One region of the Mesobacillus sp. QJM3NY_10 genome, then DNA from elsewhere that is predicted to be linked to it. Evidence: riboswitches for the same ligand, from Rfam matches in the RefSeq annotation. Region 1 holds a riboswitch; each other region holds the start of a gene.
The links. A riboswitch is a leader RNA that binds a small molecule or an ion and turns the genes downstream of it on or off. The one in region 1 is predicted to bind S-adenosylmethionine.

Region 1 (3,733 bases):
GCGAACCATTTGTACATTGACAGAATGTACAGGGAAGTGGCGACAGCACCGGAAAATCACCTTGCTACAGTTTTAATTGGAGCAAATATCGACGTTCATGCAGAGTACTTAGAAAAAGGATGACTGTAGATGGAAGAATGGACTAAGGGAGAGATCGAAACCTTCCTGGAGGAAAAACGAACAGGTTACCTATACTTTTACACGCCAATGTGCGGAACATGCCAGGTGGCAAGTAAGATGCTGACGGTTATAGAGCAGCTGTTACCTGATGTGTCTTCAGGGAAAGCCGACTTAAATTACCTGCCTGAAATGGCGGAGCGTTTTGAAATTGAAAGTGTTCCATGTCTGATTTTATTAAAGAAAGGAGAAGAGCAGGAGAAAGTCTATGCTTTTCAGTCCGTTCCTTACCTTTATGAAAAAATTAAAGACTTAAAAATATAAAACGAACGGCTAAGCCGTTTGTTTTTTTTGCTTAAATTGCCGATTCAATCTTAGAACAAAAGGATTTACATATCGTTCCAAAAACATTATTATACTTAGTGTATCGAAATAATCGAGGAGCGAAATATAATGGCTCTATACCAGGAATGGGCGGCACAAATTGAAACCTATAATCGAAACATACGACTTACCTTCGTTGCGAATATTTTTACCCAGGTTGGCCTTGGGATTTTCATGGTCATCTATAACTTTTACATCAGGGAATTAGGCTATAATGAGCTTGTAAACGGAAAGGTTATTGCCATGACCTCGCTGGCAACTGCTCTCATTCTTATTCCGGCAGGCATACTGAGTGATAAAGCAGGCAGGAAAAAGCTGATGCTGTATGGAGCGGTCGGAACAGGATTGATCTTATTTACCCGGAGCATCGTTGAGAGTCAGTCATTATTAATTCTTTTTGCGTTTGGAACAGGCCTCGCTTCAGCATTTATCCAGGTGTCGATTATTCCGTGGCTAGCGGAGAATTCGAAGCCTGAACAGCGTGTGCATTTATTCAGTATCCATTTTGCGGTGATGACGGGTGCCAATGTAATAGGAAGTCTTTTAGGCGGGATTCTCACAGACCTATTCGGAATGATGATCCCGGGACTTGAAAGTATCAGATATACATTGATCATTGGATCGCTCTTGTTTATGGCTGCTCTGATACCGATTATGAAGTTGAATGAAAACCGGCCACCACGCATATCGGCTAGCGATACAAAAGAAAAAACAAAGGGAATTCCCCACAAAGCCAGTTTCAAAATCATACTGCTGTTTGCCGTTGCGCAATTGATGATAGGCTTTGGAGCCGGATTGGTCATTCCATATTTGAACCTATATTTTGCGGATCGGTTCATGGCTTCCAATTCATTGATTGGCTTGGTCATTTCACTAGGACAGGGAGCCACAGCTGTTGCGATGATCATCGGTCCTATGGTGGTTCGCAGACTTGGGGAAGTGAAGGCAGTGGTCGTGTTACAGCTTCTGTCGCTTCCGTTTTTGCTGTTGACAGCGTACACACAGAATTTTTGGCTCGCTGCACTAGGATTTTTATTTCGTCAGGCACTAATGAATGCCGGCAATCCAATCCAGATGTCGTTAATGATGTCGAAGGTTGATGATTCCATGAAGGGTTTGGCAAACTCTGTGAATCAAATGGTGTTTAATCTCGGATGGGCCGTTATGGGACCGGTATCGACTGGGATCGTCTTGAAATACGGTCCCTATTGGGGATATGCAACTGTATTTACCATTACTGCAGGTCTTTACTTAGTAGGATCCACGTATTTCTTCGTAGTTTTCAAAAGTATGGATAAGCCAAAATCCGGCATGATGGAGACAAAACCTGCTTAATTACTGTATTTCTTTGGATATATTTCTCGGGAAATGAAAGACGATGCCGAAATTTCAAACGGTATTGTCTTTTTTTACGTTATTCATATTGTAAATTCAATTATTAATTTGTCGAAGGATTCCAACAGGTTTTTCCCTGATTACAAGGAATATGTATTATAAGGGAGTTGATTGGAATGCGGGAACGAATCGACAGGTTTGCGAATGAAATCCAGAATAAGAAGCATGTTCTGCAACTAGTAAATAAACTGGAATTATGCTTAAAAATTGAAGCAGAGAGTGGTACATTCTACTTGTCTTTCAAGGATGGCAAGGTGGCTTGCCAGGAAACCTGCATGCATACCCGATACACTGCAACGATTTCTGGAAAGGATGCGCTTTTGGATCAATTATTTAATGGAGATCTGAAACTGCGTCAGGGAGTAAAAATGAATTATTTCACAACTGATTGTTCTTTTCGCTCCCAATTGGTTCTGGAATCATTATTTTATCTTGCGAGACCACTTCCTGTATAAAATTTTATCTGAATAATCGAAATATATTGACCGATATATTGCGACGTGATATTATCACTTTAACGCAGTAAAAACGAATTGAATATTCTTATCCAGAGAGGCGGAGGGACTGGCCCTATGAAGCCCGGCAACCGGTTGTGAAACACGGTGCTAATTCCAGCAGAGTTTTTTGCTCTGAAAAGATAAGGAGAGATGATAAATGACCCTCTTCTTAGGAAGAGGGTTTTTTGTTTCAGTTTTTCAAGGAAAATATTTTGATTGGAGAGATGGAGATGGCTAATGAGCAAAAAAACTACAGAATTGAAACGCTGGGGGTACATGGTGGTCAGTCACCAGATCCGGTAACAGGCGCGAGGGCAGTTCCTATTTATTCGAGCAATGCGTTCCAATTTGAAAACACAGAACATGCAGCGGATTTATTTGCGCTTAAGGAAGCGGGCTATATTTACTCACGGATACATAATCCGACAGTTACTGCCCTGGAAGAAAAAGTGGCTCTTCTTGAGGGCGGTATAGGTGCTCTTGCGTTATCCAGTGGGATGTCTGCCATCACGATGGCGATCCTGAACATTGCGCATGCGGGTGATGAAATTGTTGCTGCATCTAATCTATATGGAGGTACTTACAATTTATTTGCTGTAACACTGCCGAAGTATGGAATAAAAGTTCATCTAGTTGATCCAGCTGATCCTGAGAATTTTAGAAAGGCGATCACTCCGAAAACAAAAGCAGTCTACGCAGAAACAATCGGTAATCCAAGTCTCAGAGTATTGGACATTGAAGCTGTAGCGGAAGTTGCCCATGAAGCAGGTCTTCCGCTAATCATCGATAATACATTTGCAACCCCTTATCTTTGCCGGCCAATTGAACATGGCGCCGATATCGTTGTCCACTCAGCTACCAAGTGGCTATTAGGAAATGGTACAGTCATGGGCGGAATCATTGTGGATGGAGGAAAGTTCGATTGGAAGTCGCCTAAGTTCCCGGGCTTCAATGAGCCGGACTCTAGTTACCATGATCTTGTCTATAGTGAGGCAATCGGAGCTGCCGCATTTATCGTAAAGGCAAGAGTCCAGCTGTTGCGTGACCTTGGACCGGCGATCAGTCCTCAGAGTGCATTCCAATTCAATCTTGGAATAGAGACATTACATGTCCGCATGAAGGAGCATGTTGCCAATACACGCAAAATCGTAGATTATCTTGATTCGCATCCTGCCGTTACCTGGGTCAGCTATCCTGGCCATGAATCTCATCCTGATAAAGAACTCGCAGATCGATATCTTCCAAAGGGAGCAGGGGCAGTTGTTATTTTTGGGATTGAAGGTGGCAGGGAAGCCGGTGCAAAGCTGATTAACTCATTAGAACTATGGTCCCATGTCGCG
Region 2 (3,733 bases), 2.2 Mb from region 1:
GAAAATGCGATTTATGAATTGAACCCCGAAGAGATGTGGGCAAAACCAGAATGATTGCAAGTCAAAACCGCCTGAGACATTGTTTCAGGCGGTTTTCCTGTAAATAGAAATCAATATAATTCTGGCCGGCGGTCGGCGAAGATGGGAATCTTGCCTCTTGCTTCCTTAACCTCATCAAGGTCGATTTCTGCTAGGAGGATTTCCTCACCTTCTCCACCTTCTGCAATCACGTCACCCCATGGGCCAATGACCATGGAATGGCCAGCGAATTTATTGTTAGGGTCTGAACCAGCCCGGTTGCAGGCTATAACAAAGCATTGGTTCTCAATCGCACGGGCGATGAGCAATGCTCGCCAGTGTTCTAAACGCTGGATTGGCCATTCAGCAACAACAAACATCGCTTCGACTCCATGGAGTGCATGGGCACGGACCCATTCCGGGAACCGGATATCATAGCAAATCAGCCCGGCAAATTTGTGGCCATCTAAAGAAAATAATCCTTTTTCCTTTCCGGCAGCCAGATACAGATGCTCATCCATGAGCTTGAACAAGTGGAGCTTGCTGTATATTCCTGCCTGCTCACCATTTTTGTCGAATACAAGCAGTGTATTTTCAATGCCAGCTTCTGTTTTATTGGCAACAGAACCGCCAATAAAATGGGAATTGTATTTCTCAGCTGCACCCTTGAAAAATCCTTTGGCTTCTTGTGCTTCTTCTTCTGCAGTGTCTTTTAAATGATCGAGATCATATCCGGTAGTCCAGAGCTCGGGAAGGACAAGGATATCAGGTTTTTGAGCATTTGCCTGGTCGATCAGTTCGGAGGCTTTTTTGTAATTTTGCTCAGGATTCCCAAAGGCAATGTCCATTTGCAGGCATGCTATTTTATATTTCATCTTAAATCACCGCCATACTTTCTGAAAATTATATCTTTACAAGTTACTATTTACGTTATATCATTTGTGACTAGAATTTCAAATTAAAATTTTTAAATACTAATATATTTCCTAAGCAGGTGAGAAAATGGAATTCGCACAATCAGATGTATTGAAAAGCCTGCCCAAGCAGTTTTTTGCTTCACTCGTGCAAAAAGTGGGCGCATATACTGAAAAAGGGGCAGATGTTATAAATCTTGGACAGGGAAACCCTGACCAACCGACACCACAGCACATCGTTGAAAAGTTAAAGCAAGCTGGAGAAAATCCAGCTAATCATAAGTATCCACCGTTCAGGGGATTGCCCTCGTTGAAGGAAGCCGCAGCAGCATTCTATAAAAGGGAGTATGGAGTCGATCTTGATCCAGAAGAAGAAATTGCCATACTATTCGGTGGCAAGGCTGGCCTGGTTGAAATTCCTCAATGCCTGCTGAATCCTGGGGACACCATTCTCGTTCCTGACCCAGGCTACCCTGACTATTTATCTGGAGTCGAACTTGCAAAGGCTAAGATGGTGACAATGCCACTAAGAGAAGAGAATGACTTTCTGCCTGATTATGCTGAATTAAGTGCAGAGGATTTGGATCAAGCAAAACTGATGTTTCTCAACTACCCCAATAATCCTACTGGCGCAGTGGCACATCAGGAATTTTTTGATCAGACAATCGAGCTGGCACGAAAAAATGAAATTTGTGTTGTCCACGATTTCGCGTATGGAGCGATTGGCTTTGACGGGAAGAGACCACAAAGCTTTTTACAGTCAGAGGGTGCCAAAGACGTAGGGATCGAAATTTATACGCTCTCGAAAACATATAATATGGCTGGATGGCGTGTGGGCTTTGCAGCGGGGAATAAGAGCGTGATTGCGGCGATCAACTTGCTTCAGGACCATATGTATGTCAGTCTGTTTGGTGCTGTCCAGGAAGCTGCAGCAGAAGCTTTGCTAGGGCCCCAGGAATGTGTTGCTGACTTAAATGATTTATACGAATCAAGAAGAAATGTCCTTATTGACGGTCTGAAAAATATTGGCTGGCACGTCACTGCTCCAAAAGGCTCGTTTTTTGCCTGGCTTAAGGTTCCGGAACACTTCACTTCGGTTGAATTTGCGGATTTTTTGCTCGAAAAGGCACATATAGCAGTTGCGCCAGGTGTAGGGTTTGGAGAACATGGAGCGGGCTTTGTGAGGGTTGGCTTGCTGAGCTCCGAGGAGAGATTGCAAGAAGCAGTCAGCAGAATTGAAAGCTTGGAAATTTTCAAAAAATAGTTGACATTGATTTATGAACCTGACATAATCCTAATTAATAAATTTACTTTAACCAATTAAATAACTTGATTAAATTATTTTCTTATCAAGAGCAGGCGGAGGGACGAGCCCGATGAAGCCCGGCAACCGATCCAGCATTTTATGCTGGGCACGGTGCTAATTCTTGCAGCGAAAGCTGAAAGATGAGAAGAGTTTAGTGTATTTTCTAACCTCTTCTTTGTGAAGAGGTTTTTTTAATGTCTTTAAAACAACTCGTTTGGAAAGGGATTGATCTTCATGAGCGAAATTACAGCGACATATATAGTCCATGATGCTAAACATAACCCGGAGAAAAAAGCAGAGGGGATCGCGCTTGGTTTGACAGTGGGATCCTGGACAGATTTGCCTGAATTGGACCAAAAACAATTAAAAAAACATAAGGGAAGAGTTGTTTCTGTAGAAGGTTCGGGCCTGGACAGCAATTCAGAAACAGTGGCAACAATTAAAATCGCTTATCCTGCCATCAATTTCTCACCGGACCTGCCAGCAATTCTCACAACTTTATTTGGAAAACTATCGCTTGATGGCAAGGTAAAGCTGATAGACCTTGAATTCGGAGAAGAATTAAAGAAAGAATTCCCAGGTCCGCGCTTTGGCATTGAAGGAATCAGGGGAAAGCTTGGCGTCTATGACCGGCCATTGCTTATGAGCATCTTCAAAGGTGTCATTGGACGGGATATGGAGTTTCTGTTAAAGCAGCTAAAAGAACAGAGCCTTGGAGGAGTTGATCTGATCAAGGATGATGAAATCCTGTTTGAAAATGAACTTACTCCTTTTGAAAAGAGAATCACTCTTGGGAAACAGGTTCTCGATGAAGTCTATGAATCTACTGGACACAGAACCTTATATGCTGCCAACCTGACAGGAAGAACCACACAGCTTAGGGATAAAGCGAGAAGAGCGGCTGAGCTTGGAGCCGACGCCCTGTTGTTCAATGTGTTCGCCTACGGTTTGGATGTCTTGCAGGAACTTAGGGAAGATGACGAAATCGGTATTCCGATCATGGCTCACCCGGCTGTAAGTGGTGCGTTCACTTCAGCTGATGAATATGGTTTTTCACATTCCTTGCTTCTGGGAAAATTACTCCGTTATGCCGGAGCAGACTTCTCACTGTTCCCGTCACCTTATGGAAGTGTGGCTCTCGAAAAGCAGCAGGCGATCTCAATAGCCGAGGCACTGACTGCTGAGGATCAATTCAAAAGGACATTCCCGGTTCCATCAGCAGGTATCCATCCAGGAATGGTCCCTTTGCTTGTAAAAGATTTCGGAATAGATTCAATCATTAATGCGGGTGGAGGCGTACATGGACATCCTGGTGGAGCACAAGGGGGCGGCAAGGCATTCAGGCAGGCAATTGAAACAGTTCTTCAAGGAAAAACGCTTGAAGAGGGCGCACATGAGCATGAAGAGTTAAAAATTGCTTTAGGTCTTTGGGGTTCAGCCGAGGCGGTAGCGAAATGAGCCAGCCAGTGATTTTTTGTGACTTCGATGGAACAGT
Region 3 (3,733 bases), 1.5 Mb from region 1:
GGAACAGGAATATTCATTTCATCAGCCGGAAAGATATCCCCTACAAAACATTCAAAATCACTGAAACATCCTTCAAGTTCCAACACCCAGTTGCTCAGTGCATTCTGAGCATTGATATTGGTAATTTGGTAATCCCATCGATACCCGTCTGTAACAGGAACCACTCCCAAGAACGTTACCACATACAATGGATTTGCCATCGAATCCAGCACAGTATATGAAGAAGGAGCTGTACAATCCACTGGCTGTGGGTCTGGCGGGCAGTGACTGCCGCCGAATCCTTGCTTTTGTTTCTTGCCTTTAAAATTCATGCCTCTCATCCTTTATAGTAGAATAAGGACAAAATCTCCTCATTACTAAGCTATGCAAGATGTTTTCCACTGTATAGGTGAATGCCTTTTGCGGCTGTATATTCATGTCGTTGATAGGATCCTCGTTAAAAATGCCAAAAGGCTGCCAGATTTTACTGGCAGCCTTTTTATATGACATGGTTATTAAAAGTCGCGTGTGTTATCAAAACGAGTGTTGGCAGGGTTGTCCGAAGTAAGCGGTGCATCAACTGGATTGCGAGTCCTTGTGCCATCTAAGGCATCAACAGTTGTGGCATCATTATTCAGGCCAACTCTGTTTTCGTCGCGCTCGACAACAACTAGAATCTTGCCCTCTTTTACATAGCCTTCGTAGCGTTCAGCTTCATCTTCCGGAATACCCATTCCGATCAGTGCTCCAGCTAAACCGCCAGCACCTGCGCCTACTGCCGCGCCGGTAAGTGTCGCAGCGATTGGGCCTGCAGCGACGATTGGTCCTATTCCAGGAATCGCTAGTGCTCCGATGCCTGCCAATAATCCAGTAAGGCCGCCTAATACGCCGCCTGTTGCCGCACCTGCAGCAAGACCTTCCTCAGTCTTTGTACCGGTAGCTTCGTTAACATCGTGAACCTCATCTTCGTTCTTACTGATAACCGAAATATCATCGGTTGCGTATCCCTGTCTTTTCAGGTCCTCAACAGCCTGGATTGCGTCTTGCTCATTATCATATACTCCAACAAGATGTTTTTCATGTTCAAACATAATAAAAGCCTCCTTTAGACGAGTTGTCCTTTTAAAAATACCCGCATATAGGATGTCTAAACATTATGTCGAACGATTACTGGCCATTGTTATAAACGGAGACAGTCTTTTTCAAAACGGAGGAGAGCTCAGTTATAGCATCCAAATTATTCCCCTGCCGCTTCCAGTGCAGCTTCAAATTGCTCGATAATGTCATCGGCATTTTCGATTCCAACTGAAACCCTTACTAAACGATAAGTAATGCCAAGCTCCGCCTGCGCCTCTGGCGGCAGTGCTCGATGGGAGGTTTTCAGCGGATGTGAAACTGTCGTTTCGACTCCCGCAAGTGTTGGCACGATTTTTATCCATCCAAGTGACTTGAAAAACTGGTCCGTATCCACGTGTTCTGCCAGTTCAATCGTCACGATCGCACCAAAGCCTTTTTCACCTTCAGCAAAAGGGTAATATACCTTTGCGACATTCTGATGTTCACTCAGACTGTCGGCCAGTAACCTTGCATTCTCCGATTGAGCCTTCATTCTTAACGCCAAAGTCTTCAACCCTCTGCAAGTCAGCCACGCTTCAAATGGACTAAGGTTCGCACCCAGATTCACGATTCTAGCCCGCGCTTCTGCAATCAGTTCCTTTTTTCCAACGACCACACCTGATGTGACATCACTGTGGCCGCCGATGTATTTCGTCGCACTGTGGACGACCAGGTCGGCTCCGAGTAAAAACGGGCGGACATGAAGCGGAGTAGCGAATGTATTGTCAACCAAAACGGTGAGATCTCTTTTTTTGGCCAACTCAATGACTTCATCTAACTTTTCAACACGAAGGAGCGGATTCGTAATGGACTCCGTGTAAAGAAGCTTCGTATTGTGTTTGATTGCCTGTTCGACTTTATCCAGGTCAGAAAACGATACAAATGTCGTCTCCACTCCAAAGCGTTCAAGCTCAGCTTTCAGCATATGGAAACTCCCGCCATATACATCGTCAGCTGCAACGATATGATCGCCATTCTTCACTACTGCCAGGACCCCCGCTAAAATGGCAGCCAAACCAGAGGAAGCCGCTACCCCATCTTCTGCGTGCTCAAGTGCCGCTACGGATTGACCGAGTTCATCAGTATTCGGGTTCCCAACCCTTGAATACAAATAGCTTCCTTCTCCCTGATAGAAGCCCTCAAGCTCGTCAAGATCATTAAATGTAAAAGCAGAAGTCTGATAAATCGGTGTCGCCTTGCTTTTAATTCCCCTTTGCTTAGTATGTATTGAATGAAGTACTTCTGTTTCAAAATTCTTAGCCATTTTGTCACCTGCTTTTAGGATTCGTAATACATTAAAAAACCTCTCCGCATCAGGAGAGGTTTCTATCTACATTGCCCTCTCTTATCTTCAGTCTGCAATCTTCAGGACTTAGCACCTTTTCATTCTGAACATGAAGGTTGCCGGGCTTCAAAGGGCCTGTCCCTCCGCCGCTCTGGATAAGAGTTATTTCGGTTTTGAAAATAGTTTTTTAATAGCTGCAGTATATCAATTTTGCCATGATATCGTCAATGAACTATTCGTTAATAAACTGTTCAAGTTCCTGTATGTCAATCTTCAGGTTCTTGGCTTCTCTTCAATAACAGTTCACACACCGGGAACTCAATCTTCCGGATCACTGTCAAGTAAGTCCCATGGCGTAATTACTCCAATTGGCTTTCCGTGGCGGTCTCCCGTCTCCGTGATGATGACTGCCTGCAGTTTCTTGCCTCTTGTATGGTAGCGTTCAAACAATTCTTCAATATGATACAGAGACGCATCCTCATCAACAAAGGTCACAAAGTAATTTTTCCCTTTCGTTAACAACTCTTTTACACGGACATCCTCAAAATGGACCACACTGTCGGAAAAATGCTTCGCCATCCACTGAATAATTTCTGTTGAAGTCAACAAGGCAACATACTTATCTTCCTTGTCATAGACTGGAAATCTTGTAAAATCAAACTTATTGATGACCTTTAGAACATCTTTAAGATAGGCATCCTCGTAATAGTAGAACACCGGACTTGTTGCGATTGACAATGCCGTCTGCGGCTTCTCAAACTCCTTGCATATCTCCTCAATCCGTTCGACCACCTCAATATGCGGCTCAGCAATATAATAATCCGCATTCACCCGCTCATGGACAATCGCATTCCGAAGCTTCGCAAACTGATGCAGCTCACTTTTATATTTACGCACCAATGAATGGTTTTTATAGCCGGAATACAGCAGTTCGACAAACGCATCGCTGTCCGTCCCCTTCACCATTTCCTTCAGCGCTTTGTGAATCCTGTTAAAAGCTGTCTCAAACTTTCCGGATTGCTCCTTATGCTTTACCTCGTGGTCTTCTGAAGTTTTAGCGCCTGAATCAGGATTTTGATTGGTTGAATTCTTACCGCCTTCATTCTTGCGATTTTTCCCGTTACCGTTTTTGGGTTGATTGGAAGATGGTTTGTCATTCCCGTTACCGTTTTTGGATTGGTTGGGAGATGATTTGTCATTACCGTTACCATTTTTCGATTGGTTGGAAGATGATTTGTCATTACCGCCATACTTGGATTGATTGTAAGATGAGTTACCATTGTCGGTCTGTTGGGAAGATGACTTGGTTTTATCGCTATTGGAATGAGAATTACCTTTTTCTTTTTTTGATGG

Region 2: it holds a riboswitch for S-adenosylmethionine, as region 1 does, so the genes downstream of both, mtnW (2,3-diketo-5-methylthiopentyl-1-phosphate enolase) here and AC0VX7_RS20810 (O-acetylhomoserine aminocarboxypropyltransferase/cysteine synthase family protein) in region 1, are expected to answer to the same signal.
Region 3: it holds a riboswitch for S-adenosylmethionine, as region 1 does, so the genes downstream of both, AC0VX7_RS04325 (trans-sulfuration enzyme family protein) here and AC0VX7_RS20810 (O-acetylhomoserine aminocarboxypropyltransferase/cysteine synthase family protein) in region 1, are expected to answer to the same signal.

Annotation. Positions count from the first base shown of each region.
Region 1 covers NZ_CM149675.1:4,112,977-4,116,709, reverse strand. Annotated here, with positions in the region: gene AC0VX7_RS20830 (toprim domain-containing protein) at 1-123, shown strand, start outside; gene AC0VX7_RS20825 (thioredoxin family protein) at 130-441, shown strand; gene AC0VX7_RS20820 (MFS transporter) at 571-1,836, shown strand; gene AC0VX7_RS20815 (SCP2 sterol-binding domain-containing protein) at 2,013-2,351, shown strand; SAM riboswitch class I at 2,437-2,540, shown strand; gene AC0VX7_RS20810 (O-acetylhomoserine aminocarboxypropyltransferase/cysteine synthase family protein) at 2,624-3,733, shown strand, end outside.
Region 2 covers NZ_CM149675.1:1,551,227-1,554,959, forward strand. Annotated here, with positions in the region: gene AC0VX7_RS07675 (DUF2087 domain-containing protein) at 1-54, shown strand, start outside; gene AC0VX7_RS07680 (carbon-nitrogen family hydrolase) at 111-893, opposite strand; gene AC0VX7_RS07685 (aminotransferase class I/II-fold pyridoxal phosphate-dependent enzyme) at 1,021-2,196, shown strand; SAM riboswitch class I at 2,276-2,385, shown strand; gene mtnW (2,3-diketo-5-methylthiopentyl-1-phosphate enolase) at 2,473-3,696, shown strand; gene AC0VX7_RS07695 (2-hydroxy-3-keto-5-methylthiopentenyl-1-phosphate phosphatase) at 3,693-3,733, shown strand, end outside.
Region 3 covers NZ_CM149675.1:859,314-863,046, reverse strand. Annotated here, with positions in the region: gene AC0VX7_RS04335 (hypothetical protein) at 1-311, opposite strand, end outside; gene AC0VX7_RS04330 (YflT domain-containing protein) at 495-1,070, opposite strand; gene AC0VX7_RS04325 (trans-sulfuration enzyme family protein) at 1,217-2,359, opposite strand; SAM riboswitch class I at 2,438-2,542, opposite strand; gene AC0VX7_RS04320 (CBS domain-containing protein) at 2,699-3,733, opposite strand, start outside.